DNA from 3 places in the Variovorax humicola genome. Region 1 is predicted to be linked to each of the others. Evidence: predicted binding sites of a transcription regulator. Region 1 holds the regulator's gene; each other region holds the start of a gene.

The links. Region 1 encodes sigma-54, which starts transcription at its own class of promoters, with help from an activator protein. Its sites were predicted from a motif close to TGGCANGNAANCTGCTTT; they were not measured.
Region 2: the regulator sigma-54 is predicted to act here: its motif matches at 5,521-5,538, upstream of WKW80_RS25810 (TorF family putative porin).
Region 3: the regulator sigma-54 is predicted to act here: its motif matches at 7,638-7,655, upstream of WKW80_RS07310 (pilin).

Annotation. Positions count from the first base shown of each region.
Region 1 is NZ_JBBKZV010000024.1:52,773-62,586, forward strand. It holds gene WKW80_RS27080 (polysaccharide biosynthesis/export family protein) at 1-869, opposite strand, end outside; gene WKW80_RS27085 (YjbH domain-containing protein) at 988-3,234, opposite strand; gene WKW80_RS27090 (hypothetical protein) at 3,335-4,159, opposite strand; gene rpoN (RNA polymerase factor sigma-54) at 4,974-6,560, opposite strand; gene lptB (LPS export ABC transporter ATP-binding protein) at 6,571-7,410, opposite strand; gene lptA (lipopolysaccharide transport periplasmic protein LptA) at 7,410-8,117, opposite strand; gene WKW80_RS27110 (thiol:disulfide interchange protein DsbA/DsbL) at 8,223-8,870, opposite strand; gene WKW80_RS27115 (SPOR domain-containing protein) at 8,975-9,691, opposite strand; gene argS (arginine--tRNA ligase) at 9,697-9,814, opposite strand, start outside.
Region 2 is NZ_JBBKZV010000022.1:4,900-14,713, forward strand. It holds gene WKW80_RS25790 (Ig-like domain-containing protein) at 1-754, shown strand, start outside; gene WKW80_RS25795 (fumarylacetoacetate hydrolase family protein) at 1,060-2,244, shown strand; gene WKW80_RS25800 (MFS transporter) at 2,374-3,555, opposite strand; gene WKW80_RS25805 (YifB family Mg chelatase-like AAA ATPase) at 3,811-5,355, opposite strand; gene WKW80_RS25810 (TorF family putative porin) at 5,582-6,475, shown strand; gene glnK (P-II family nitrogen regulator) at 6,546-6,884, shown strand; gene WKW80_RS25820 (ammonium transporter) at 6,918-8,474, shown strand; gene WKW80_RS25825 (SMP-30/gluconolactonase/LRE family protein) at 8,662-9,585, shown strand; gene WKW80_RS25830 (LysR substrate-binding domain-containing protein) at 9,590-9,814, shown strand, end outside.
Region 3 is NZ_JBBKZV010000003.1:76,404-86,217, forward strand. It holds gene pilV (type IV pilus modification protein PilV) at 1-249, opposite strand, end outside; gene WKW80_RS07280 (GspH/FimT family pseudopilin) at 270-860, opposite strand; gene WKW80_RS07285 (glycosyltransferase) at 1,286-2,071, opposite strand; gene WKW80_RS07290 (class I SAM-dependent methyltransferase) at 2,075-2,758, opposite strand; gene WKW80_RS07295 (O-linked N-acetylglucosamine transferase family protein) at 2,765-5,728, opposite strand; gene WKW80_RS07300 (hypothetical protein) at 5,760-6,086, opposite strand; gene WKW80_RS07305 (pilin) at 6,226-6,675, opposite strand; gene WKW80_RS07310 (pilin) at 7,132-7,581, opposite strand; gene WKW80_RS07315 (3',5'-cyclic-nucleotide phosphodiesterase) at 7,799-8,605, opposite strand; gene WKW80_RS07320 (CHASE2 domain-containing protein) at 8,631-9,814, opposite strand, start outside.

The DNA of each region.
Region 1 (9,814 bases):
TGCGCGATGGGGCGCGTCACCTCGCCCATCACGTACACCTTTGCATCGTCCTGGCTGAACACGCGCACGATGTCGCCGCTGCCCAGCATGATCTTGTTGGGATTGATGCCCAGCGTGATGAGCTGTTGCATGTTGACGAGGGTCGTCACCCCGGAGCGCGACACGGAGACCACCGAGCGGTCGGCATCCGGCGCAAAGCCGCCCGCGCGGTTGATGGCCTCGGGCAGCGTCATGGGGATGTCGTTGACGGCTTGCAGGCCAGGCGTGCGCACCGACCCATCGACGTATACGCGACCGCTTCTGAACGACTGAATACGAACTGTCACCTTGGGTTCGTTGAAGTACCTGGCCAAGCGCGTGGCCAGGCGATCTCGCACTTCGTATTCGGTCAGGCCACCCACGGTGAAGGTGCCCACATGGGGAAACTGGATCAGGCCGTCGAAGCTGACGTTGTAGCCATTGCTGACCGGCGATCCGCTGGTGGCGTCGGTGGTGATGGAACCGGCCGGCTGCAGCACGAGGTCCGGGTGGTCCCACACCACGATGTTCAGGATGTCTCCCGGACCGATACGGTATTGCGAAGGGGAGCCGAACAGCAGCTTGACATCCGTACCCACGTCGGTGGCTTGCGCCGCGCGCTGCTGGCGGACCAGGTCGGGCGTGATGCCGATCAAGGCGCCCGCGGGTGCCGCGTCTCCGGCCGCATCCATGGCATTGGCCGATGCACCCGCGTCATTGGCAGGCACCTCATCGAAAGCAACGCCCGGCGCCAGCGCGCAGCCGGCCAGCAATGAAAAGGCTGACGCCAATGCGGTCCACTTGGCGAAGGAGAACAGCGATGCGGCCCGCATCAAAGGAGAGTTCAACATGACGGTCGTGAGAAAGCGATGCGGTCCTGGCCGCGATATCGGTCGGCCGCGCCGCCTCTGGGGGCGGTTCGAGCAGTGGGTGGAATGTGTCGAGACGTTTCCATGATCTTTGGTGGTCCTATCGACCCGCCGCACTGCGCACGCGCGGCAGGTTCTCTTCGAGGTACGAGAGCCCTGCACGGTCGGAGTTGAAGGTGCGATCCAGCACGGCACCGCCGGGCACCACGCCCTGGCTGGTGTCGACACGGTTGGCGCTTTCGCGAATGACGGTCTCGACGCCATAGGACCAGCGCGGCGTGCCCGTGACCTGGATGTGATGGGTCGGGCTCATGTCCTTGCGCGGGGTGAGCGGAATCGAGATCTCGATGCCCGCATACGATCGCGCCCTTGGCTCCCACTCGAACTTGCTGCGGCGCACGTACAGGCTCACCGCAACGTCGTGGAACCACTGCTTGATGCCGAGCTTGATGCCGACGTCGCTGTACATGAACTGGCCCGCCGTGGCCTCGAAGTAGGTGCGCGTCGGCGTGTAGGCATAGCGGTAGCTGGCCAGCAGCGCGCGCGATTCGGCGGGCAGGTTGCGGTCGTAGGCCGTTGTGCGATCGAAGCGTCCGCCTTCGATACCGAAGCGGTTGCGGCCTTCACCCGGCTCCCAACGCAGTTCGCCGTAGACGCCGCGGTAGTTGCTGTCGAAGCGGCCGGCCGCAAGATGCGCGGTGAAGGCGTTGGCGCCCCAGCGCGTGGCGGCGCCCTGGTTGCGCTTGCCGAACAGCAGTTCGACCGGCACACGCGCGACTTGATGCACCAGTGCGCGATCGGTCGAGTCGACGAGGCGGCTGTTGCCGAACACGCCGCCGACGCGGAAGTCCTGGGATTCGCTGATTGGCGAAACATGGCTGACTTCCGCATACGCGCCTCTCCACAAGGGCTGCTGCAGCGTAGCGCGCAAGCCCGCGGAGTAGTCGAACACGCCGTACTCGGTGCCGAGCGTGCTGCGCAGCACGGGTTGGAGCACGAGACGCGTGGTCGCCCAGCTCGGCGCACCTCCCTGCACGACCCAGGCTGCACCGTCGAGCGATGCATCGACCGCCGCGGTGCCGGGCGCGGACAACCGCACGGCAGCACAGCCCGGCGTCTCGAGCTCGATCCATCGCGCAAGGCAATCGGTCTGGCCGCGCGCGCCGACGATGGCGACTTGCCGCTGCGTCAGCACCAGCCGATAAGGCGCGCGGGCGCCCGCGAGCTGCCGTGCGACCACGCCCAATGCGACGCCAAGGCCGTCGACGCTATTGACGTTGTAGGTGGCGTTGTTGACCCTGATGGCGACAGCGCCGTCAGGGAGGCGGCCGATCGCGATGTCCTCGAAGCCTTTGGCAGCGAGCGCCGCGGCGAGCTTTTTCATTTGGTCGTCGGTGATGCGGCCAGCCTCATCGGGATCGGCTGGCATGGCTTGCGCCAGCGACGGTGCGTAGACGCCGATAGGCGGCGACTCGGCCAATCCTGCCGCGGAGAACTCTTGCGCGGCGGAACGGGACGCAACCGGCGCTGCCAATGCGCCGGGCGCGATGGCCGGCCTTGGCGCTGGGCGCTCGTTCGAGACTTTGTAAAGCGGAACTGTCAGGCCGACGCTGATCCAGCTTCGCGCGGTGTGCGCGTTACCCGACATGCGCATGTTCACGCCCAGGTGGGCCGCCCATCCCGTCGGCAACCACTCGGCCGGCGCATGGATGCGCCCCCCCGCAAACGAGCTGCCGTCGACGTATTCCAGCTGGCCTTGCAGCCACGGTAGCGGCCGGTAGGCGGCGCTTGCAAATGGGCCATCGAGCGGCGTGGCTGCCCGGCTGGGCACGACCGCGCCGCTGCGGCGCGCATAGCCAACGCTCAAGTCGAGGTTCCGCGCGTCCGTGGCGGTGTATGTGAGCACACCGTAGTACGACCGAAAGAACGTCGCGGCGCCGCCCAGGTCCGTCGCACCGACGGCTGCATTCCAACGATGCGCTTTGTCGAGCGGCGTGCCGGCCTTGAAGTTGAACGAAAGGTCGCGAATGCCGCAGGGTTCGGCATAGCAGTTGGTGTTGAGCGTATTCGCGGCCATGCGGCCGGAGATCTCGAGGTTGGGCAGCACCCCGAAGCCAGCCACGAAGTTGTGGCCGCTCGTGCCGTAGCGACCTGCGGACGGCGCACCGGCGACCTGGCTCTCGTAGGCGAGACCCATCGTGCCGCGGCGCAGGAGTTGGGCCGTCGGCGTGACCGACAAGCCCGTGAAGCCTGCACCGCTCAGCGTCGTGTCATGTTGCGCGAGGGCCGACTGCGCGGCCAGGGCCAGCAGGGCCAGGCCCGCGCCCACTTGGTATTCCCGTCCCATTGATTTTCTTGAATCGGTAAGTCAAAACGCGCCCGCCAGACACGGCGGAGCAAAGGGCAGTCTTTCGACTGCTCTTTTGCGCCCGCTTGCGCCTCTTGGCTTAGCCGCCCGAAGTGCCTGTGCCGCCGGTAGCACCGCTCGCCGGCAGTGGCAGTGCGTCGCCTGCGGCCTTCACGGGCGTCAGGACCGAGGCCTTGACCGAACCGTCAGTGTTTTGCAATACCGCTGCGGAATTGCCGAGGACCTTGTCGAGGTCCGAACCGATGACGAAGCTCTGAGCGTCGAAGTTCCGCGTGCGCGCGGGCTGCAAGATGGCATCGGCTTCAGCTTCCGTCTTGCCGTTGGCCATGAGCTGAGCCTTCATGACGTCGAGCACCGTTGCGCGATAGCTGGGAGCGGCTGCCGCCACGTTGCTGGCAAACGTGCCATCCTTGCCAATCTTGGCCAAGAATTCGCCCATGGCCATCGAGGCAGCGCCGGTAGCCGAAGCCGCCAGCATGACTTCGACCATCATGTCGGTCATTGGCGTGAAGTTGGCAACCGTGCCGGCGAACAGAGCTCCGCGATACGACAGCGCTCCGAGCGTCGCCGTGCCAACGCACGGATAGGCAAGTACGGCCGCATTGGTGATATAGCCGCCAAGGCCGGTGGTCGCGCCGGTCAGCGTCGCGCCGTTGGCGCAGGTCATCGAAACGGCTGCGCCGACGAGCATCGGCGGACCGCCCGCAGTCCCCGTGACCGTCGTGCCACCGCTACCCGATGGAAGTGGCAGAAAGCCTCCGCCTGCGCCACCCCCGCCGCCGCAGGCAGCAAGGCTCGCCAGCGCAACAGCGCATGCAAGAAGTTTGACGCCGATCGGTTTCGCAAGATTTTTCATCAGAGATTTAAGTAGAAAACGCCGCAGCGCGTTGGTGAGGGACCGCACATGCCACTGCACCGAAGAAGGTGCGGTGCGATCAGCTGATTGTTTTGTGGCCGCCAGGGGCGCCGAGCTTCAGCAGCATGTCGAAGCGAATTTTATGAAACGAAGCAGAAATCGCTCGTGCGAATAGTCACAGTTCGCCACAGATGAGTGTTAACAACAGTCAATACACTATAGTTAACAACAGTTAACGTTTTTGATGTTGCGATGAAATATGACCTGTGCGCAACTGCTCACACGAACTCGTGACTTGGTGGAGCGCCGATCAGGCCGGATGGTCAGGGCCGCGGTGGCGCGTGCCCACATATAGGCGAGCGTGCGGCGAACGCCGGCGAGTCGCCCTAGATGCTGGCCGCCTATGAGCCGGTGAAGCAGCAGGACAGCGCAGTGGCCACGATGTTTCTCGCAGCCCAGGGCGATAAATGGCTTTCAGCTGGGAAGCTGGTTCGCCGCCCCCCGGGGCAAAGTGAAATTCGGAATGTGATGCGCAGATTCCGTTCGAGAGCATGCTTGCCACGAGAACGACCCCTACCACGCGAAATTCGCTCTCTGGATCTTGTTCTGCGGGGCCGGCGAGAACGCCGGCTACATCGCCGTGGAAGTCGCGCGCCTTTAGCTGGTGCCGTAGTTCATGGAAGCGCTGGCCATCAACCGCAAGATGCACATGGCGCGCTGGAACCCGGCCGGCGCCGATGCGCCGCCACGCGGCACCGCCCCCATCATTGCCGACCCGCGCGCAGCTTCTCGTAGATCGCCTGAATGTGGTTGCGCACGTGGCCTACTCGCCACGTCCGCGAAACGACGCCTGACTAAAGCCCTAAAGCGCCTTGCGCAAATTCGCAGGCGCAATCCGCAGCGCCTCGCGGTACTTGGCCACGGTGCGCCGCGCGCACTCGATACCCTGCTCTTTCAGCATGTCGGAGATCTGGCTGTCCGACAGCGGCTTCTTGATGTTCTCGCTGGACACGAACTGCTTGATCAGCGCCCGCACCGCCGTGCTCGACGCATTGCCGCCGGTCTCCGTGCCCAGAGCCGAGCCGAAGAAGTACTTGAGTTCCACCGTGCCGTAGGGCGTCGCCATGTATTTCGCGGTTGTCACGCGGCTGATGGTCGATTCGTGCAGGCCGAGTTCGTCGGCGATCTCGCGCAGCACCAGCGGGCGCATGGCCAGTTCGCCGTGCACGAAGAAGTTCTTCTGCCGCTCGACGATGGCGTTGCTGACGCGCAGGATGGTGTCGAATCGCTGCTGGATGTTCTTGATGAACCAGCGCGCCTCCTGCAGCCGCTGCGACAGCGCCTGACTGCCCTCGCCCTTGTGCGCCTTCAGCGCGCCGGCGTAGATGTCGTGCACGCGCAGCCGGGGCATCACGTCGGGATTGAGCATGACGCGGAACCTGAGCGTGGCGCCGCGACCGGTGCGGGTGACGATCACGTCGGGCACGACCACATTGCGCTCCACGTCCACGAAACGTCGGCCCGGCTTGGGTTCCAGCCGCGCGATGAGCTGCATCGCGGCGCGCACCAGATCTTCGCTGCTGCGCGTGAGTGCGGCCAGGCGCCTGAAGTCGCGGCGCGCGAGCAGGTCCATCGGCAGCTTGCACATGGCGATGGCGACATTGCGGATTTGTGCCTCGTCTTCGGATTCATCGGCACGGGCCAGCGCGCGCAGCTGGATGGCCAGGCATTCGCCGAGGTCGCGCGCACCCACGCCGACCGGCTCCAGGCTTTGCAGCAGGCCCAGCGCCATCTGGAAACGGTGCACCAGGTCGTCGAACTGGTCGTTGTCGTCGCCGGCCAGGCCCGAGGCCAGCGCGGGAAGCGAGTCCTCGAGGTAGCCGTCGTCGTTGAGCGACTCGATAAGAAAGCTCAGCGCGGCGCGGTCGGTTTCGCCGAGGCGCAGGCTGAGCGCCTGGCGGTGCAGGAAGGTCTGCAGCGACTCCTGGCTGCGCGCCAGTTCGGTGGCGTCGGCGCGTTCGTCGTCGCCGAGGTTGTTGGCGCGCGCGGGCGCGTCGCCACCCCATTCGCTGTCGTCGGGCAGCATGTCGACGGTGCCGTCACCGCCCCAGTCGGGCTCGACATCGGAGAGGCCGTCCGCGGACGTGTCGGCGGCCAAGGTGTCTGCGTCGTTCGAGGCGGAGGCGGCGACCGGGCCGTCGGCGCCATTGGCAGTGGAGGGGGCCGCAAAGTCATCGTCGCGCGGCGATGGCGCGTCGGAGGTTTCGAGCCCGAATTCCTCGCGCACGGCTTCTTCGGCGGTGCGCTCGAGGAACGGGTTGTCGTCGAGCATCTGCTCGACTTCCTGGCTCAGTTCGAGCGTCGACAGTTGAAGCAGCCGGATCGACTGCTGCAATTGGGGCGTCAGCGCCAGGTGCTGCGATACGCGCAGCGAAAGGCCTTGCTTCATGCCCAGGCCCCTACATTCTGAAATGCTCGCCCAGGTACACCCTGCGTACCTCGGCGTTGTCGACGATCTCCGAAGGCGTGCCTTGTGCCAGCACATGCCCGTCGCTGATGATGAAAGCGTGGTCGCAGATGCCCAGCGTCTCACGCACGTTGTGGTCGGTGATAAGCACGCCGATACCGCGGCTCTTCAAAAAACCGATGATTCGCTGGATCTCGATCACGGCAATCGGGTCGATCCCGGCGAAAGGCTCGTCCAGCAGGATGAAGCGCGGCTGCGTGGCCAGTGCGCGCGCGATTTCGACGCGGCGCCGTTCGCCGCCCGACAGCGCCAGCGCCGGGGAATCGCGCAGATGTTCGACGCGCAGGTCGGTCAGCAGTTCGGTCAGGCGCTCGTCGATGCGAGCCTCGCCGAGCGGCACGCGATTGCCCTTGGCATCGGTCTCGAACTGCAACTCGAGCACGGCGCGCACGTTCTGCTCGACCGTGAGCTTGCGAAAGATCGATGCTTCCTGCGGCAGGTACGACAGGCCCATGCGCGCGCGACGGTGGATCGGCATGTGGGCGATCGGCTCGCCGTCGATGGTGATGTCGCCGGCATCGGCGCGCACAAGGCCCACGATCATGTAGAACGACGTGGTCTTGCCGGCGCCGTTGGGGCCGAGCAGGCCGACCACTTCGCCTTTCTGCACGCCGAGGGACACATCCTTGACCACCATGCGGCTGCCGTAGGTTTTTTGCAAGCCGGATGCTTCGAGGCGGCTGCCATTGCCGGCGAGCGCCGTCACCGTGCCACCGCCGGGCCCAGGCGCAGGCTTGCCGGAGGTGTCGATCATGGCGTTGTCGTTGCGCATCACGGGCGCGCTTCCCCACCGAGCGTGGTGCTGGAGCGCAGGCCTGAACCCGGGGCCGGCGCCGGGGGCGTTGGCGCAGCGGCGGCCCTCGGGCTGCCGGGCGCAGCCGAGGCGGGGGGGCGCGGGGTGAGCACGGCTCGCACGCGCGCACCCTTTTGGCCGGAGGCAACGGCCGCATCGGGCGGCACGGTGCCGCCATTGACGGTGAAGGTGTCGTTGCTCTGGTCGTACACGATCAGCGGGCCGCTGCTCTCGTCATTGACCTTGCTGCCGATGAGCCGCCGCATCACGGCATGGCCGACGAACTTGACGTTGTCGGCGCGGCTGTCGTATTCGATGCGGTCGGATTCGCCCTCGATCCACTCGTCGCCGCCCGGGGCATCGCGGCGCTGCTTGAAGTAGGCCAGCTTGCCCGGCGCGGCGGTGACCACACCGTACTGGTAGCCCTCGGGGTCTTGCCGCACGTCGATGCGCGCGCCGCGAATGATGATGGTGCCCTTGGTGACGACCACTGCACCAGTGAAGACGCTGGTCTGCTTGAGGTCGTCGTAGCGCATCGAGTCGGACTCGATGTTCATCGGCTTCGCGCGGTCGGCCTTTTCGGCGTGCGCGAACGGTGCGCCCGCCACGGCCGCCAGGGCGAGCAGACTCAGGGTTGCTTTGCGTACAGATCGAAGGGAGGCGTGGAGGTTGGGGCGCGTATTCATAAAGGCACGAAACTTGCTGCACCCATTGTATGCGGCAGGCTGACGCGGCCTTGACGAAAGGCCCGGTATCGCGGGTCGATATTTACTGCCGGTTGACTTTTTCGGTCAACCCTTGCGCGCTTCGCCGATCAGGTAGTCGGTGATTTGCAGCGCCCGGTCCATGCTGCCGGCCAATTCGCCGTCCACGTACCAGCGGCCCGCCACGCCGAGCGCGGGAACGCCGCCGACCTGGTAGTCGTTTTGCAGTTGGGTGGCGCGCTTGGCCTTGCCGGCGACCGAGAACGACTTGAACGTCTCGGCGAACTTCTTGGCGTCGAGTTCCGGCTGCTTGCCGACCCAGGCCACGATGGCGTCGTCGCCCACGACGGGCTGACGCTGCTTGTGGATGGCGTCGAAGATCTTGATCTGCATCTCGTCGACCTTGCCCATGGCCTCGAGCGCGTAGAACAGGCGCTGCTTGCTCTCGACGTCGTTGCCGACAAAGGCCACCGGCACCCGCCGGAAAGCGACCTGCGGCGGCAGTTTCTTGGCCCAGGCTTCGAGCTGTGGCTCGAACGCGGCGCAATGCGGGCAGTTGTACGAAAAGAACTCGACCACCTCGATCTTGCCGGCCGCCGAATCCACAGGCGCGGGCTTGCCAAGCTTGATGAAGTCCTTGCCGGCCGCGAACAGGGGCGCCTGCGCATGCGAAGGGCTGGCAAGAGGAAGCAGCCCGAGGGAAGTGGCGGCCAGCGAAAATTCACGACGATTCATTGATAAATATCTCCAGTGCGGCTGACAGAGCTTGCGAAGGATCACCAAGTTCCATTGATCCGGCGAAGGATCGACACGAAATGTCGCGGAATCCAGGGAATACGTTATTTCTGCACGCGGACCAGGGCGGTATCCAGACCGCCGCTGTCGAGCCGCTCTTTCAGCCGGTCGGCGTCGTCTTTCTTGCTGTACGGGCCGGCGCGCACGCGGTAGACGGTGCGCCCGGCCTGCTCGCGTTCGGTGACCTTGGTCTCCACGCCCATCAGCGACAGCTTGGCGCGTTGCGCCTCGGCGTCTTCGGTCGTGCGGTAGGCACCGGCCTGCACGAAGTACATGAAGGGGTCTGCACCGGAAGAAGGCGCCGCGGCAGCCACCTGGGCGTTGCCGCCGCCGGTCCGCGAGCGGGCCAGATCGCCGATCGGGTCGCTGGAGGAAGGAAGGGCATTGGCCTCGGCCGGTACTGGCGCCTTGGTAGCGGGCTTGGTGGTTGGCGCGACCACGACCGGCACCGGAGGGCTGCTCGGCGGATTCAGCGGCCCCACCGTGGCGGGCACCGGAACCGTCGCGGGCGCCACGGCGACCGGGCTTGGCGCCGCGGGCGGCTTGGCGCCGGCCTTGCCGGCCAGCGGCGCGTTCGGGTCCCAGTCACGGTTCTTGCGGGCCTCGGCTTCGTCCTGCTCGGCGCCGCCGCGTTGCGTCTTGGTCATGAACGGGATCGGCACCTTGGTCACGTAGACCGCGATGCCCAATGCGACGCCCAGCCCGAGCACGAGGCCGATGATGAGGCCAATGACGATGTTGCCGCTTTGTCGTTTTTTCATGGATGTCACATTCTCTCCGGCGCGCTGACGCCGAGCACCGCCAGCCCATTGTGCAGCACCTGCGCGCATGCGGCGACCAGCGCAAGGCGGGCGTTTTTCAGCGTTTCGTCATCGACAAGCACG
Region 2 (9,814 bases), on a different contig from region 1:
CACCGCCGCGGCGGACCCGACCGTGCAACTGATGGTCCAGGACGGGCTGACCGTGCGGGATGCCAATGCGGCAGCAGCGCCAGCGCTTGCCTTCGCGTTGGCCGCGGACCCGACCACCGGCGCTGCCGGAACGGAATACGGTCCTGGCGTCGATGTCTGGACCGATGCCGATGGGCAGCACGTCCTCGACTTCAAGCTGGCCGATTCGACTGCACTGACAGTGGACCTGAGCAACATCGAGGCGCAGAACACGGGTTGGAATACGGTGACGCTCAAGGATATCGAAGGCATCGCCGGCGGTTCGGGAGATGACATGTTCACGGGCAACGGAGGCAACAACTACTTCGATGGCCGCGGTGGCAATGACACCTACAACCTGGGAAGTGGCGGGCATTCCACCATCGCCTTCAAGTTGAACAGCGACAACGCCACGGGTGGAAACGGCACCGATATCGTCAACGGCTTCTCCGTTGGCGCCTACGAGGCTGCGCCGAATGCCGACCGCATCGATATCCACGAGTTGCTGGTGGGTTACACCGCCAGCGCGGAAGGTGCGGCGCATTACGTCAATGGCGTGGCCACGATCGATGCCGGCGAGACCATCGGCGACTATCTGAGCATGAATGGCAACACGCTGATGATCGACCGTGACGGAGCGGGCAGCAATTACACGGCCGTCGCTCTGGCCCAGTTCAACGGCGTGAATGTCGATCTGGCGACGTTGTTGGCCAACCACCAGCTTGTTATCGGGTAGTTGAGTTGGTTCCTTGGAGCGCGCCAGACATCACCGCTATCCCGGTGATGGGAGGTCGCTCCAGGGACCCGACGAGGCCGAAAACGCACTGGACGCGCTCAGGCAGACAGGTGCTGCCGGGACCGTGATTGCGGACGTCAATGTCAAAGTGAACGCGACCGATCTGATACCTTGATCTCGCAACAGTGGCCGGGACAGGGGGCACGGCTTTGCCTGTGCATCCCGTAGGATCGCGCCAGGCGGCGCCACCAGCAATGCTGGCGGCGCCGCTTTTTTTTGCATGCGCGCATCCTACGGAGTCCTCAATGAACGCGACACTCTCGCCCGCACAAACCCTCCCGCGCGACGCCGATCGCGCAACGCTCATCGGCCGAATCTGGCAACCCGATGTCGGGCCGACACCGGTGGCGGTGAACCAGGGTGGCCTGCACGATCTTTCGCGCATCGCACCGACCGTCAGCCAACTGCTGGAATTCCGCGATGTCGCCGCCCGCGTTCGCGCTGCATTGGACGGCGGGCAGGCGCCGCGCATCGCTGCGCTCGACGCCGTTCTGGCCAACAGCGACGAAGCCAGCCGCGATCCTTCAAAGCCGTGGCTGCTCGCGCCCTGCGACCTGCAGGCCGTGAAGGCCAGCGGCGTGACCTTTGTCGCGAGCCTGCTCGAGCGCGTCATCGAGGAGCAGGCGCGTGGCGACGCGGCCAAGGCCGAGTCGATCCGCGCGGGGCTCAGCGACGTGCTCGGCGACAACCTGGCCGGCATCGTGCCCGGCTCGGCGCAGGCCGCGAAGGTCAAGGAGGTGCTGATCGCGCAAGGCGTGTGGTCGCAGTACCTGGAGGTCGGCATCGGCCCCGACGCCGAGATCTTCAGCAAGGCGCCGGTGCTCTCCGCCGTTGGCTTGGGTGCCGACGTGGGGATTCATGCGGGCTCGGTGTGGAACAACCCCGAGCCCGAGGTCGTGCTGGCCGTCGACAGCCGCGGCGAAACACTTGGCGCCGCGCTGGGCAACGACGTCAACTTGCGCGATTTCGAAGGCCGAAGCGCACTGCTGCTCGGCAAGGCCAAGGACAACAACGCCTCGTGCGCCATCGGTCCCTTCATCCGTCTCTTCGACGCGCATTTCGGCATCGAGGACGTGCGCCGCATCACCGTCGGCCTGCAGGTCATCGGGCCGGAAGGCTTCCAGATGGAAGGCTCCAGCTCGCTCTCGAAGATCAGCCGCGATCCGCTCGACCTGGTGGGCCAGGCCATCGGCCGCCACCACGACTATCCCGACGGCCTGATGCTGTTCCTCGGCACCATGTTCGCGCCGACCCAGGACCGGCACGGCCCCGGCCAGGGCTTCACGCACGTGGTGGGCGATCGCGTGATCATCTCCGCGCCGGAACTCGGCGCGCTGGTGAACCGCGTGACGCATTCGCAAGATGCCGCGCGCTGGACCTTCGGCATCGGTGCGCTGATGCGCAACCTCGCCGGCCGCGGACTTTTGTAGGCGCTGGACGCGCAGAAGATGTAGCGGGCAGGGGCAGGGGCAGGGGCAGGGGCAGGGGCAGATGCAGAGGCAGAGGCAGAGGCAGATGCAGATGCAGATGCACAGCGGAGCGGAGCGGAGACGGCGCCGTCAGCGTGCCCGCGCGCGCTGCGCGCCGACCAGCGCCAGCTCCGCCACCAGGCTGGCCGCCAGCAAGACCCACAGCCCGGCCGTATATCCTTGGGCCGGCGTCCACAACAGGCCGAGCATCAGCGGCGCGATGGCGCGGGCGATGGCCATCGGCAGGCCCAGCGCACCGTTCAGCGTGGCCACGTGGTCGCGGTTCACGTATTGCGCGATGGCCGTGCCCTTGACGATGGTGAGCATGCCGTTGCCCATGCCGTAGAGCCCGACGAACAGCAATGCCGCGCCCGCATGGCCGCTGCCGGCCAGCAGCGCCGCGAGGCCCAGCGGGATCAGGCAGGGTATCAGCCGGTTGGCCAGGTGCAGGTCGAAGCGGTGCTCGAAGAAATAGAGCAGTGCGCGGCCGAACACCTGCACGATGCCGATGGTCGCCGGCACAGCGATGGCCCAAGCCTCCGGCAGGCCGCTGCCGCGCAGCAGGCTCACCATGTGCGGCGGCAGTGCGGCGGTCACCGCCATCAGCAGCACGCTGAACACGCCGATCAGCAGGAAGGGCTTGCTGCGCATGTAGTGGGACGCAGGCAGCGGCGTCCGCGCGGCGCCGGGCTGTGACCGCGCCGACGGGCGTGGCGCGCCGCGCAGCACCGTGGCATGCAGCGGCACGCACACCAGCAGGTGGATCGCCGCCAGCACCCACAGCGCATGCCGCCAGCCGAGCGCGTTCACCAGCCATGCGACCAGCGGAATGAACACCGTGCTGGCCAGTCCGCCCAGGAAGGTCAGCGTGATGATCGCGCGGCGGAAGTCGTGCGGAAAGCGGCGCGTCACGATCGCGAAGGCCGGGCTGTACAGGGTGGCCGCGAGCGCCGCGCCGAGCACCAGCCACACCGCATAGAAACCGGCCGCGCCCTCTACGAAGCTGTGTGCGAACAGGCCGAGCGCCAGCACGAGTGACCCGACGGTCATCACGGCGCGCTCGTGCCCACGGTCGATCCAGCGGCCGATCGGCCAGGCCATCGCGCCCTCGGCCAGCAGGCCGAGGCTGAAGGCGAGCGACGATTGCGCGCGGCTCAGGCCCAGCGACTGCTCGACCGGCTCCATCAGCAGCGCAAACGCATAGAACACGCTGCCCCAGGTGACGAGCTGACCGACCGACAGCCAGCCCACCATGCGGCGGTCATAGGTCAATGCTCGCCTCCCAGCCGCGCGCCCTGGGTGTCGCCATACCAACCTCCCACCAGCGGCCCGGTGCGGCGGTCCTCGCGAAAGGAGGGCTCATCCATGCGACTTGTCTCTGCGACCTATTCAATGCGACTTGCTCGAGCGATTTATTCAAGCGACTTATGCGTGCGACTTGTGCGTGCGACCTTTGTGTGCGACCTATGCGTGCGACCTATGCGTGCGACCTTTGCGTGCGACTTGTTCATGCGGCGCGCCCCGCGGTCATGCCGCATTGTGTAACGCGCGCCGGTACTGCACCGCCTCCGCCACATGCGCCGCCAGGACCTGCGGCGAGCCGGCCAGGTCGGCGATCGTGCGCGCAACCTTGAGGGCGCGGTGCGTCGAGCGCGCGCTCCAGCCGAGCTTGGTCGCGGCCGTCTGCATGAAGCGCCTGCCGGCGTCGTCGAGGCCCGCATGCAAATCGATCTGCGTCCCGTGCAGCGCCTGGTTCGGCTGGCCTTGCCGTGCGATGGCGCGCTCGCGGGCCGCCTCGGCGCGCTTCCGGATGCCGGGCGTGCCTTCGCCGGGTGGCGCGGTGAGCAACTCGTGGGCCGGGATGGCCGGCACCTCGACGTGCAGGTCGATGCGGTCCAGCAACGGGCCGCTGAGCCTGCCCTGGTAGCGCGCGATCTGGTCCGGCGTGCAGCGGCAGGCCTTGAGCGGCGAGCCCGCAAAGCCGCAGGGGCAGGGGTTCATGGCCGCGATCAACTGGAAGCGCGCCGGGAACTCCGAACGCCTTGCAGCCCGCGAGATGGTGATCGTGCCAGTCTCCAGCGGCTCGCGAAGCGCTTCCAGCGCCGCCCGCTGGAATTCCGGGAACTCATCGAGGAACAGCACGCCGTGGTGCGCCAGCGAGATTTCTCCGGGCCGTGGCGGCGATCCCCCACCGACCAGCGCGACTGCGCTGGCCGAGTGATGCGGCGCGCAAGTCGGCCGCACGCCCCATTTCTCGACGCCGAAGCACCCCGCCAGGCTCGACACTGCCGCGCTCTCCAGCGCCTCGTCGACCGTCATCGGCGGAAGCAGTCCGGCGAAGCGCTGCGCCAGCATCGACTTGCCGGAGCCCGGCGGCCCGACCATCAGCAGGCTGTGGCCGCCCGCGGCTGCGATCTCGAGTGCGCGCTTGGCGGCGCTTTGCCCCTTCACGTCCGCCAGGTCGGGATATTTTTGAATGTGAGCGCAGGCTTCTGGTTTGAGCAGCGCCCACCCGTCTTCGCCAGGTTCGCCTTCCGGTGGCTCGGCGGCGCCTGCCGGCCAGAAGCGCCGGACCACGTCGAGCAGGTGGCGCGCGCCGTACACCTCCGAGCTCGGGACCAGCGCCGCCTCGCGCGCGCTCTCGGTCGGCAGCGCCAGCCTGGTGGCGATGTCCCGGCTGTGCAGGGCCAGCGCCATCGCCAAGGCGCCACGCACCGGTCGCAGATGGCCTGACAGCGACAGTTCGCCCGCAAACTCATGGCCCGCGAGCTGCGCCGCATCGACCTGGCCGCTGGCGGCGAGGATGCCCAGCGCGATCGGCAGATCGAAGCGGCCGGAGTCCTTCGGCAAGTCGGCAGGCGCCAGGTTCACCACGATCTTCTTGTTGTTCGGAAAGTCCAGCCCGGCGTTCTGGATGGCCGAGCGCACGCGCTCGCGCGCCTCCTTCACTTCCACATCGGCCAGCCCGACCAGCGTGAAGCTGGGCAAACCATTGGCCAGATGCACCTCGACCGTGACACTTGCCGCTTCCAGGCCTAGCAAAGCGCGGCTTTGCACCAAAGACAGACTCATATTCACTCCCTCACCAAAATGGTGCACCCAACACCCGATGGTGCATTCTTGTTTTCTTTTCAGTTCAACGGGTTCATCCGCGAAACACTTCCATAAGAATCGCCCGGCCATTTGTGAACGTTTGTGAACGACCCTGAGGGTTATCCAGCACCCCGATCGGCACTTTGGCACGCTCCCTGCTTTGAAGGGGTTCTAACCCTTTCAAATATACGCAGGAGTTTTCTTGATGATGCACCGTAACACTGCCAAGGCTTTGGTTGCACTGGCCGCGACGCTCGCTGCGTCGAGCGCCGCCTTCGCGCAGAGCACCCCAGCGGCAGATTCGGCTGCCGCTGCGCCTGCTGCCCCGGCGCCGGTTGTTTCGCCAATCACGGCGAACGTCTCGTTGACCACCAACTACAAGTTTCGCGGCCAGGATCAGGACATGATCGGCAGCGGTTTCAACAGCCCGGTCAAGACGAGCTGGTTCAAGCCGGCGATCCAGGGTGGCTTCGATTACGCGCATGAAAGCGGCTTCTACGTTGGCAACTGGAACTCCAGCGTCAACTGGCTGCCGGGCAACAGCATCGAGAGCGACTTCTACGGCGGCTACAAGTTCAAGGCGGGCCCGGTCGACCTCGATTTCGGCGTGCTGCAGTACTACTACTCGGGCAATACCGCCGGCAACACGACCGAACTCTACGGCTCGGCCACCTGGTCCGATGAGGCCATCGGCGGGTTCACCGCGAAGTACTCGACCACCGTGTCGAAGGACTACTTCAACTACGCCGGCGCCAAGGCCGGTTCGGGCCTGAAGGGCACCAACACGGGCTACCTGAACCTGTCGTACAGCAAGACAGTGCTGACCAGCCTCACGCTGAAGGCGGCCGTCGGCTACACCTTCATGTCGGCGGACATCCGCAGCCTCGGCTTCAAGAACTACCTGGACTACAACGTGGGCGCCAGCTGGGACTTCGGCGGTGGCCTGGCACTGGCCGGCTCGGTGCAGGGCGCCAACCAGCAGAGCGCCTACGCGGTGCCGAACCACCCTGGCTTCGACCTCGGTTTCGGCCCGATCGGCGCATCGACCTACTCCCCCAACAAGGCGCGCTTCATCGTCACCCTGACGAAGACGCTCTAAATTAAACGAAAGCAGGCCCGGCCCTTGCAGGGGTCGAGCCACCCGAATCTTCCTGAGGAGTAACAGAACCATGAAGCTGGTCACAGCCATCATCAAACCCTTCAAGCTGGACGAGGTGCGCGAAGCGCTCTCGGCGATTGGCGTCCAGGGCATCACCGTGACAGAGGTCAAAGGCTTCGGCCGGCAGAAGGGCCACACCGAGCTGTACCGCGGCGCGGAATACGTGGTCGACTTCCTCCCCAAGGTCAAGATCGAAGCGGCGGTCTCCGACGACCTCGTCGAGCGCGTCATCGAAGCCGTGGAGGGCGCAGCCCGCACCGGCAAGATCGGCGACGGCAAGATCTTTGTCTACAACCTGGAGCAGGTTGTTCGTATCCGTACCGGCGAAACCGGCCGTGAAGCCCTCTGATTTCCAGCACTTCAAGGCACGAAAGAACCCCAAATGAAAAAGTTGCTCGTCTCACTCGCGCTCGGCGTGGGCGTATTGACCGCCAGCCTGTCGGGCTATGCCCAACAGCCCGCCCCAGCAGCGCCAGCCGCCGAAGCCACGGCACCCGCTACCCCCGCAGCCCCCGCCGCGGCGCCGGCCCCTGCCGCGGCCACGCCTGCAGCCCCCGCCGCGGCCGCCGGTGCCGCACCCGCCGACGCCGCTGCGGCACCGGCGGCCGCTCCGACCTTCAACAAGGGCGACACTGCCTGGATGATCGTCGCCACGCTGCTGGTCATCATGATGACCGTGCCCGGCCTGGCCCTGTTCTACGGCGGCCTGGTCCGCAGCAAGAACATGCTGTCGATCCTGATGCAGGTCATGGTCACGTTTTCGCTGATCGTGGTGATCTGGCTGATCTACGGCTACAGCCTTGCGTTTACGGAAGGCAACGCATTCATAGGCGGGTTCGACCGGCTCTTCATGAAGGGGATCTTCGATCCGGCCACGGGCGTCTTTGCGCCGGGCGCGACTTTCAGCAAGGGCGTCTACATCCCCGAACTGCTGTTCGCCGCCTTCCAGGCCACCTTCGCCGGCATCACCTGCACGCTGATCGTGGGTGCCTTTGCAGAGCGTGCCAAGTTCTCGGCCGTGCTGCTGTTCATGGTCATCTGGTTCACCTTCAGCTATGCGCCGATCGCGCACATGGTCTGGTTCTGGATGGGTCCGGACGCCTACACCAGCGCGGCGGTGGTCGATGCGACGAACGCCAAGGCCGGCCTGATCTGGCAATGGGGCGCGCTCGACTTCGCCGGCGGCACCGTGGTGCACATCAACGCGGCCGTTGCCGGCCTGGTCGGTGCAGTCCTGGTCGGCAAGCGCGTCGGCTATGGCAAGGAAGCCTTCACGCCGCATTCGCTGACGCTGACCATGGTTGGTGCATCGCTGCTGTGGGTGGGCTGGTTCGGCTTCAACGCAGGTTCGGCGCTCGAAGCCGGTACCAGTGCGGTGCTCGCCTTCATGAACACCTTCTCCGCCACGGCTGCCGCCGTACTGGCATGGTCCCTCGGTGAAGCGCTGATGAAGGGCAAGGCCTCGATGCTGGGTGCCGCGTCGGGTGCCGTCGCCGGCCTCGTGGCGATCACGCCGGCCGCCGGCAACGTCGGCCTGATGGGGGCACTCGTGGTGGGCTTCGTTGCCGGCTTCGCCTGCCTCTGGGGCGTGCATGGCCTCAAGAAGTTGCTGAAGGCGGACGACTCGCTCGACGTGTTCGGCGTGCACGGCGTGGGTGGTATCACCGGCGCGCTGCTCACCGGCGTGTTCAATACGCAAGCCCTCGGCGGCCCCGGCTTCGTCGGCGACTGGGTCACGGCGACCACCGTGGCCGGCGAGATCGGTCCGCAGGTCTGGATCCAGCTCAAGGCGGTGGTGTTGACCATCGTGTGGTCGGGCGTGGTCTCGTTCATCGCGTACAAGATCGCCGACCTGACGATCGGGCTGCGCGTGACGGAAGAGGAAGAGCGCGAAGGCCTCGACATCACTTCGCACGGCGAGACCGCATATAACAGGTAATCCCCCAGGCTCCGCGGCACTGCGTGCCGCTCCTCCCTCCGCCCTGCCGGGGGCAACACCAGCGGGCCGGCGAAGCCGGTTCCGCGGTGTTTCACGAACGAGCTGCAAGCCACCTTTGGGTGGCTTTTGCTTTTGAAGGCGACTACATCGTGGGGGCGGGGGTTCTTGCCCGCACAATGCCGGGATCATGTGGCAAACGCTTTCCAACTCACAGTGCGAGCTGGGTGAATCGCCGTTCTGGCACCCGGCGGAACGATCACTCTATTGGGTCGATATTCCGGGGCGTGCGGTGCTGCGTACGCGTGGTGACATTGGCGTCGATGTCGCCGTCGAGCGCTGGGCGCTGGCGGAAGAACCGGGGTGCATCGCGCCTGCGAAGCGCGGCGGGCTGGTGATGGCGCTGCGCAGCGGCATCTACCGTGCCAAGGAATGGGGCGGGGCGCTGCAATCGATGGTGGCGGCCGACTACGACACGGCGACGATGCGCTTCAACGACGGCAAATGCGATGCGCTGGGGCGGTTCTGGGCGGGCACTTTGAACGAGCCGAAGACGCAACGCAATGCCACGCTCTACTGCCTCGACGCGCGCGGTGGGCGCACGCCTGTCGTGACGAAGAAGGCCAACGAGGCCCTCACCGCCAACGGGCTCGGCTTTGCGCCGGACGGCGGCACGCTCTATTGGTCCGATACGGGGGCGCATGTCGTTCGCGCGTGGGACTGGGCTGCCGAGGTCAACACGCTCTCGCGCGAACGCGTGTTCCGCCAGTTCGACCTGAAGCCCGACGGGTGGACGTCGGGCAGCGGCGTGGCCTACCAGGGCAGACCCGACGGTGCGACCGTCGACGCGGCGGGCGACTACTGGGCCGCCATGTTCGAAGGCGCGCAACTGTTGCGACTCACGCCGCACGGCGAACAGCGCGAGGCCGTTGCCTTGCCGGTGCAATGTCCGACCATGCCCTGCTTCGGCGGTGACGACTTGCGCACGCTGTTCGTCACCAGCGGGCGCAAGGGCCGGCCCGCGGCCGAGTTGGAGCGCCTGCCGGCATCGGGCTCGGTACTCATGCGGCGCATGGAGGCGCAAGGACTGCCGGTCAGCTTCTTCGACGATTGATCCCATGTCCCTCCAGCACATCCCGCCGATCCAGTGCCTGCTGACCTTCGAGGCCGTGGCGCGGTTGCGGCACGCGGGCCGCGCGGCCGACGAACTCTGCGTGACCGCCAGCGCGGTCAGCCACCGCATCCGGCAACTCGAATCGCACGTGGGTTTCAAGCTGTTCGGCCGCAGCGACTTCAACCTCACCTCCGACGGTGCCGCCTACCTGGCCAACGTGCGCACCGGG
Region 3 (9,814 bases), on a different contig from region 1:
GTTCGCATCGATCGCCTTCGGATTGGCCCTGATCCGCTCGCCGAGATCGCTCGTGATGTCTGTCACGCGATGCATGGACCATGCGGACTTCTGGAACGCGAGGCCGCCCACCTGCAAGCCCGCAATGCCCAACAGGCCGAATGACATGACGACCAGCGATACCAGCGCCTCGATCAGGGTGGCGCCGCGCTGGTCTTGCTGCTGCTTCTGCCTTGCGTGACTGATGAACCGGGGATGTCTCGTGTTCATGCTCGCTTCCTTGTTGACTCTCAGAAGTCGGGGCAAGTCGTCAGCGCGTAATCGGCGACGCGGATACGACCCACCTTGCTGACGCAGATCGTTCGGCCGTACTTGGCCTGGTACGCGGCGTCGGATGACTTCGCGTAGATCTTGAAAAACTGGGCGGTGCGCGCGAAGCCGGCGCTGCCGAAGGTCAGGATGCCGGGGGAGGAGCGGTCGAAGCCCATCTGCGAGTTATCGGGGTCGACGGCCGCCTGGGTCTTGAGGAGGATGTCGCCGGCGCTGAAATTGCCGTCGCCGTCTGCGTCGACGAACGCCTCGACCTCGTATGTGTTCCAGGCGGTGGTTGAAACACAGGCGTTGCTGCCGGCGTTCTTGGGGCAGACGATGACATCCTGGTTGCGGACGATGGCTTCGCTGCGGGCAAAGCTCGCTAGGCCGACGAAGCCATTGACGCTGGATGACAGGCGGGTGCCGACAAGGAAGTCGCGCAGGTTGGGCAGGCCCAAGGCGACGAGGATGCCCAGGACGACGATGGTGACCATCAGTTCCAGGAGCGTCACGCCTCGGAAGGAGGCCGCGATCGACCGGCGAAGTGGCAAGGAGGTTTCGTCACACATGTATCCAATGGTGACAAATCTGCGGCGAAACTGTTACCGCTTGTCCCCCAAACCGGTGCCGCCCGTCGAAATGGTGACTACTAACGTACTACAAATTGACGATAGCGAGCAGGCGCATTAGGCGCGGACACCGGCGCGCCAGGTGCGTCCTCGTCAAAAGGCGCGCCACCCATAAGAACCGCCGACATTCGCTGCAGATCGCCCGCACATCGGCGCGCGAGAGGACATATGGAATGAATGCCAAAGCGGCTGGTCGTGGGCAGCAGATTGTTGCGCACCCTTATGTGTCCGCACTTGTTGACACTTCGCAGTCGCACGACAGCAGCACGTCGATGTCAAGTTGAGTTGCCGTCCGCAGGAAGTCCGCCCGCAGTTGCCGGTTGGCACCTCTTCCTCGACGATCCTCAAAGGCCCCGCCTATCGGCCTATTTCTTCCACTTCTTCAGATAAACAGCAAAATTCCTCTTCCAGCCGTCGGAACCAAAGGCGCCGCCGCTTTCGTGGACGAGGTCGATGGGCCATGTCCCCATGGTCAAACCTGCCTTCTCCGCGGTTCGGCAGAAATCCATGTCGTACAAGTGGAAGTCAAACGTCTCGTCGAACTTCACGCCCGCTCTCCGCAGGGTCTTTCTGCGCGCAGCAAGAAAGACGCCGTCCAGCAATTTGCAAGGGGCAGGAGCTGCGCCAAAGTAACTAAGTGCCGACGACTTCTGGTTCCCGGTCCGCACCGCGCCGGAAAGGTTGGGATGGTCCCAGATGAAGTTTCCACCTTCTATGGCGCGAAAAAGCCATGCAGGTTGGGCGTCGACTCTTCGGCGGTTTCCTGCAATTCCAATAATATCGAATTGCTTTGTGCCCGCTCTAATTCTTTCCAAAACGTTGGCGTCGTTGAGCCAGATGTCATCGTGAACAAATACTACAGTGTCATCCGCCTGGGATTCTACCAAGGCCCTGTTATAGACAGCCGGCAGGCCTTCTCTATTTTCAAAAAAGACAGTCGTTTTAACCTCTGAGTTGGATCGCAGCGCAGCCAATTTGCGTCCGGTCATTGTTTCAGTCCAAAACGATCTCTCGGGGCTTCTGGTCGCAACTACAAAATGAATAGACCTTGTTTTCCCTTCAAACGCCGCTTCGTAAGCAATTTTTCCCAGGAGGGTCGACCGAATCACGCGAACGAGACGGCGCCACTGCTTGTAAAACACAAGTGCCATCGGTTAATTCACCTTGCGGCCTACGAGCACATATTGCAAAGGAAGCGACATACTGACGAACTGTTCCGGCTCCTGGTGCAAGTGCTGAGCCAATGGCTCCAGGAACTCGAGTATTTCCCGACCTGCGGGCTCATTGAATACGCGTGGTACCACCTTTTCGACAGACAACCCCTCATTTTGGAGCAGCAGGCACATGTCGCTCAAAGCAAACCATCGAATATGCGTACGGTCGAAAAGGCCTTCGTCATGCCGAGGCCAACTCCCGCTGACAAGCTGCACAAATACGCTCCAGTGCTGAACATTGGGAATGCACGCAATCAGCACACCACCTGGCTTCAATCGGGCCACCGCTTGCTGAACAGCTATCTCAGGCGCGTAAAGATGCTCCAAAACATCGCCAAAAACGATGCAATCGAAATGGTTTGGCGGAATGGCCTCCTTCATTTGAGGGTGATCGTCCCAATGCGGATAAGTGTCGACATTGCATTGAATCGCGACATCAAGAAATCGAGCGGCATCCCGCAAAGGCTCAGCCGCGATATCGATGCCCACATAAAAAACAGTTGGATTTTTGATCTTTACCGCTTCTGCGAGCGCCCCTGCCCCACAGCCGAACTCACATATCGACTGCACTTCGGCACCAATTAAATCAAGGATGGTGGTATTGACGTTGCTGTAGTACGCCATGATGCTTCACGCTCCCCTTTCCAGAAAAAGTTTTTGGGTTGTCACAGCCACATCGACCGAGCGCACCGGCACCGTCAAAGCGGAATTGTTTTCTTCTGGAAAATCAAAAGCATTAATGCCAAGAAGTTCGGCCGCCCGCATCCGGGCTTCGCCGAGATATTGTTCGTCCAAGGGTACGCGCCAATCAACACTAACTCCAAGGCACTGATGTACCGCAAGCCTCGCCCCCGCAGCAGCGGCAGCATGACTGAAATAATCCTCTAAATGCGTTCCTCCCTGCTCCAGTTCCGACTCCAAGTAGCTCTTTGCCTCGGAAATCCACGCGCCTGATTTCAAGACTAGGAATTCACCCCCGAGAACCCCAACTCCGCTAATAGTTAATTGAGGTTGATTGCCAAAGAACTGGACTTCGTAGAAATCCTTCTTTTCTCCCGAAGGAATAATGAGCGAGCCGCTTTTTTCTGCAACCGCACTCAGTCTCCAATCCGACTGGCGCCAAGATTGCGCACCGGTGACAGATAGCAGGTCCGAAGAATTCATGGCCTCCATCAGGTCGACCCAGAAACTGGTATTGAATATCCTCACGTTCTTCTGAATCCAGATTTTGTAGTCGGCGCCTTCGTTGTCGAGACTTTCTTCGTAAGCCTGCAATTTCAGCCCTTCGCTTAGCTGTCGAACGTGGATCTTGAGCGATGCCGGCGGCGCACCCCTGATGGTCAGGTCATCTGCGATCAATTGATACAGTGCGGAGTCATCGCAAAATATAAGCACCTCGACATTTTGAGTCCGGCCTCCGCTTGAATTGTTTTTGACATTCGCAGGCATGGCGGCCGCTGACCCGGCGCGAATGCACGCTGCGATCTGACGCAATTGGAGGCGATCCATTTCACTAGCGCCTGCCAAAAGGTTTCGATTCTCGATAACGCGCCGGGCCTCGTCGGCGCGATCGAGAAGCAAATGCAATCGACTCAGATTGATCGCGACTTTCGCGTGGTCGGATTGGGAGACGATCGGGAGCGTTCGCTCCAGGTAATCCGCAGCTTCCTGAAACTTACCCTTAGATGTCAGGCGCTCGGTCCAGAGCACGTTTGCAGCGCCATTTGTTGGGTAATGGGCCAAGCAATGATCGACGATCCGTCGCGCCGCATCGAACTGCCCAGATCGAAGGACATAATACGCGCGCCGGATGATTTCGTCTTCGGGGAGCACACCCACGCTAGACACTTTCGCCTGATTTGATTCTGACGTCACGTTGTTCAATTCATGCCGAATCATGTGCTCGAAGTCTCGTGCGAACAAATTTCGATCGCCCAATGCGCTCTGTTGGAAGCGTTGCCGCATTTCCGCTCTCAAGGCAGGAAGACAATCCATTTCTACAGCAGCACGCACTGCACGGCTGACATATTCTTCTGGCGTCCTCACCACCCAATCTGCCAGGCCCAGATTATTCATGATGGATTCGCCCATCCTGGAGACCAGCGATTTGCCGGCCATCGTAACAATAGGGACTCCCATGTAGGTGGCAAAGCACGACGTCGTGCCGCCGTTGAAGGGGTAGGTGTCCAAGATGACGTCGATTTCCGAATAGGACTCGGAGAACTTGTCCCCTCCCTCAGGCTTGCGGATGTCTATTCGGTCCCTGGAAATGCCAAGTTCAAGCAACGGCGACAGCATGGCATCTTGCGCGGCAGGGTCGTTGAAGTTGATGGCCCGCAGCAACAGTCGAGACCGAGGAACCTGAAACAGTATTTCCGCCCAACAACGCATCATCTGCGGCGTGATTTTCGCGAGGTTGCCTACGCAGCCAAAGGTGATGAAGCCGTTGGCGGTGCATGGAGGCACCGAAGGAGCCACTACGGGGGCCATGGGATCGTAGCACCAAAAGGACCGGGGTAGGACCGCAATGCGCTCTGAGTAATAACGCGCGCTTTCGGCGCCATCTACCATGTGCACGTCGAGCATCTTGAGGTCTATTGTATTCAGACCGGTGGTCGGGGGATAGCCAATTCCCGTGACCTGGAGTTTCGCTAAGCGCGCCTGAAGGAGATTGAGTCGGTTGGACGAGGAGTGACCGGCCATTTCCACCAGCACATCCAAATCATGGGAAAGGATCAGGTCCCTGAGATCGACATCTTGGAATTCGGCGACGGAAAAAAATTGATCCGCTGTTTGTTCCACCAAATCTGTCTGTTCGTCCCTTTTATGCGCGTCGTGGTATATGAATATTTCGAATTGATTTTTGTCATGCCCTTCCAGCAAGGGGCGAAAAAAAAAGTTGACCGAGTGCGCTTGAAGGTCCGGCGACCAATAACCGATTCTGATTTTTCTAGGTTCGCTGCGAACAATCTCGATTTGCGGCGAACTCGGCCGACGACCGGCTTCGACTTCGAGTGGTTTCAGAGTTTCAGCCCAAAATCTGTGCTCGGTAGCCAGTAATGCCTCATCTGGACAACAGTAGGCGAGCGAAAAAAGATAGGAGTTTCCCTGTCTCAGATCGTCGAATTTTGACAACCAGCCTGCCAAATTATGCGGCGCCGCACTGGCGGCACTGCCGCGCGAAAATAATATTGCGCCATATACGGTTCTTATATTAGCGAGATAAGGGCTCTGCAGCCTGGCCTTCGCCAAATATTTAAGACTTTCTTCGGTCTTGTATTTGCTCTTAAGTAAATTGGCGTAATTAGTCACCACCGGAAAAAAGGCGTCATTGAGAGCAAAGGCCTTTTCGAAGATTTCGGCTGCAGCTTGCTCCATGCCCACGGCCGCAAGACAGCAGGCATAGTCGTTGAGCGCGTCGACGTCGTGGGGCTGGTACTCCAGATATTTTTGGTACTCGGCTTGCGCAGCCCTGATATCGTGATTTTCGAAAAGCCTCTTGGCGCTGAGATATAAATCCCTGATCGTTTGCGGATCGGGCCTTGAGTTTCCCGTTAGCGGCACCAGGAAGCGGCGTACCAATGAACCAAGCATCAGAATTTTCCGTCTATCAAAATTTAATGATTTATGGCTTTTTTGGCTGCTTGGTCATAGCGACAACGAAACCCTCGACTGCAACATCGATGAAGTCCTTAGGGTATCCGGCGCTTTCCATTTCCCAACGAAAGTTGTTGGTCAAAACTGTGCGCCTCAGAAAACCTGGCTTATTCTGCGTACGGTAATTGGCGGCGCGCTCGTACACTTGTTCGAGAATACGTGTGATTCTGCTGGCCGACAGAGTATGTCGTCGCTCCACCATGGTTGTCGGCGAGATGTTCTTGACCAAGTGCGCCGCCAGATCGCTGGCCAGCGCTTTTTCGGCATTGTGGTCAAAAATCGAAGGCAGTTGCATTGGTTGGGTCCATGTAAAAAGCCCCTCAGCCAAAGCATGAGGGGCTCGGGTCGGCGATTGCGTCAGTTTACTGGGCTACGTCGACAGGCGAGCTGGAATGCGAGCGCCGTCAGGCGTTCAGTTCCAGAGTTCGCCCGCATTATCCGCGGCACGAGGCGGGGACGTACTTCGTAGGGGAGCCGGAGCAGGCCCAAGTGAGAGTTCCAGCTGCAGATTGAACCGACGGCGTCAAAATGATGGTCGCATTAGCTCCAACTTGGGAGGCAGCAGGATCGGCAATGATGGTAACAACGCCGGTGGTATCACCGACCGAGGCGCTGGATACCTTGCCAACAGCGGCAATCGAGCAGGCCGACGCGAGACCGCCAGGGAGTGCAGATGCACTGCCAGCCGATTGATACGCTTCTGTGACGCAAGTGCGTGCCGCACTCGCGGCCAACACAAGTTCTGACACCTTGGCGCGGATCGTATAGTCCTTGTAGGCGGGCAGCGCCACAGCCGCCAAGATGCCGATGATCGCCACGACAATCATCAGTTCGATAAGGGTGAAACCCATTTGCACGTTGCGTGCGATAGACCGACGGTTCATTAACAACTCCAGGTTGGTTGAGTCCGGGAAAACCTTCCCCGGAGCGCTTAGGCATCCGCAGCATCTGTGCCAACGCCAATGTCCCTATTCGAGCCTGTGGTCCCGCGCATTTGTTCACATTCCACCTATACCATCTGACAGTTCTTGTTGAGCGGTTCGCGAGCAAGTGACAATTTTTGCCAATTTACCCAAAAGTGTCGATTCCTCGGGGCCGACACCTGACGGTTCGATTAAAGAGAGAGCGATGTTGATCCAGTTCGGTGACGGCAAGTTGCTGCGGTTAGATTGGCCGCCATGGCGGCATTTGCATGAGGCACCCCACGCAAAAGAGTCTCCCAGCAGTTGCGTGGGAGACTCGGGTCGGTAGGCCTGATCAGCTTACTTTGCCCCACCGTAAGGGGCGATCATTGGCGCGGCAATCGCCTCAGGAGAGCCGCGCTGAGTCCAGAACTGCGATTAGCCGCGGCACGAGGCGGGGACGTACTTCGTAGGGGAGCCGGAGCAGGTCCAAGTGAGAGTTCCAGCTGCAGATTGAACCGACGGCGTCAAAATGATTGTCGCATCAGCTCCAACTTGGGAGGCAGCAGGATCGGCAATGATGGTAACAACGCCGGTGGTATCACCGATCGAGGCGCTGGATACCTTGCCAACAGCGGCAATCGAGCAGGCCGACGCGAGACCGCCAGGGAGTGCAGATGCACTGCCTGCCGATTGATACGCTTCAGTGACGCAAGTGCGTGCCGCACTCGAGGCCAACACAAGTTCCGACACCTTGGCACGGATCGTATAGTCCTTGTAAGCCGGCAGCGCGACCGCCGCCAAGATGCCGATGATCGCGACAACGATCATCAGTTCGATAAGGGTGAAGCCCTTTTGCACGCTACGTGCGACAGACCGACGGTTCATTTACTTACTCCAGGTTGGTTGAAAGCCCGGGAAACCCCTCCCGGAGCGCTGAAGTAAGGGCAGCATCTGTGCCAATCGCTAAACCCCCCATATCGGACGGTTGCGCCGCCCAATTGCAGACATTCCGCTTACACCTCCTGACACAACTTGTTAGCAACTGTGACAAAACTGTCTTTTATGTGTCAAAAAGTGTCAGATGCGCTTCGCCTTCTCATTCTCAAAGCGTCAACACCGCAGCCGCCTTCAACCACCGAATATCCCGCTCCTCCAACCCATGCATCTTCCACCCCTCCGAAAGCGCATCGATCTGGCTCATGATCTCTTCCGTCTCGGCCGGCTTGGTATGCGTGATGTAGATGGGGTAGCGCTTGCCCGCCGCAATCTGTGCCAACTCGTCAGCCAACGTGATGGGCGATAGATGCAAGCTACGCCGCGCCAACGCCTGCTCCCGATTACTGAACGCCGTCTCGATCACCAGCACTCCCACATCCAGTTCGTTGACGCGCTGCCAGAAGGGCTCGTTGCGTTCCGTGTCACCGCTGAAAACCCAATACCGGGTCCCCTTGACGCAGCGCACCGCATAGCCGCATGCCGGCACGGTGTGCACCGCAGGCAAGACCTCGATGTGCTTGGGCTGGCTGCTGCCCAGTTGCAAGGTCTGCCCGATCGACACGGGATGGAAGGTAACAAAGGGCGATTCGGTGCTGGGGATGCTGGCGAAGTCGGGCCAGATGGTGTTGTTGAAGACGTGCGTTCGCAGCGCCTCGATGGTCGCTTGCAGCGCATGCACGCGCAGCGGCTTGGTACGCAGGCTCGCCACGGTGTCGAGCATCAGGGGCAGGGCGGCGATGTGGTCGAGGTGCGAATGGGTCAGCACCACGTCGTCGATGCTGGCCATTTCGTCGAGGGTCAGGTCGCCCACACCGGTGCCGGCGTCGACCAGGAGGTCGTTGTCGACCAGGAACGAGGTCGTCCGGCAGTCCTTGGCAATGGCACCTGAGCACCCCAGTACACGCACCTGCATATTGCAGCGCCTCTTCTCTTGGTCTCTACTTGGATTCGAACCGGGTTGCGCCGTCCCATTCCGGGTCAAAGGGTCGCAATTTCATCGAGGCTATACGCTCTGCATACAACCGGTAAAGGACTTTTTTCGCATCCCGGGCCAGCAGCTCGTTCACTGCAGTCTGCGCTTCGTCTGGCTGCTGCGTCCGGTAGGCCCCCAGCATTTTGGCCCATTGCGGAAATTGGCTGGCCTCTTCTGCCGTCATGGCGGTCGCGTGGCCCAAGGGGGCGTAAATGGTGACGGCCTGCTGCCGGCCCTTGACGCGCACGCGGTCCAGTTCCTGCCACGCGAATGCGGGGGCGGCTCGCATTGTGGTCTCGCTGGCCACGATGACCTCGCCATAGGTGCTGCCAAGACCCTCCAGGCGCGACGCTAGATTGACCGCGTCGCCGATCACCGTGTAGCTGCGCCGCACGGCCGAGCCCATGTCGCCAACGCTCATGACCCCGGTGTTTATGCCGATGCCGACACTGATCGCCGGCCGGCCAGCCTGGCGATTCTGCTCGCTGAGTTCGCGAATCGACGCTGCCATGTCGATCGCGGCCTCGACGGCCAGCGCCGCATGATTGGGCGTGTCCACCGGCGCACCCCAGAAGGCCATGACGCAGTCACCCATGTACTTGTCGACCGTACCGTCGTAGCGGCTGATGATCCGCGTGAGACGGTTGAAGACGGTGTTCAGGAACTCCTGCAGTTCCTGCGGCGACAGCTGCTCCGAGAGATTTGTGAAGCCGCGCATGTCGCAGAACATGACGGTGAGCTCCTTGCTTTCGGCGCGCATGCTGTATTGGGCCGGGCGCTCCAGCATTTTTTCGACGAGCTGGCGTGGCACGTAGGTGCCGAACAGGTTGGCCAGCCCGCGGCGGCCGCGTTCTTCCACGAAGTAGCCCCAGCCCATGTTGGCGGCAAAGGCCATGCCCATCATGAGCAGCGCCGATGCGAGGGGTAGCACGAGCCCGCCCGACACGAAGAGCCATGCGTTCAGCCCCACGACGGCCGCGATGGTGGCCGCGAAAAGGATCACGGCGCGCGACATCCTCAGCAGCGAAAGGCCCAGCGCAAGGATGATGCCGGCGCTCGCGAGCACCACGACTTCGTAGCCCAGCGCATAGTCCGGCACGGCAAGCAGCCGCCGGTCGAGCAGGGCCGAGACAATGTTGGCTTGGATTT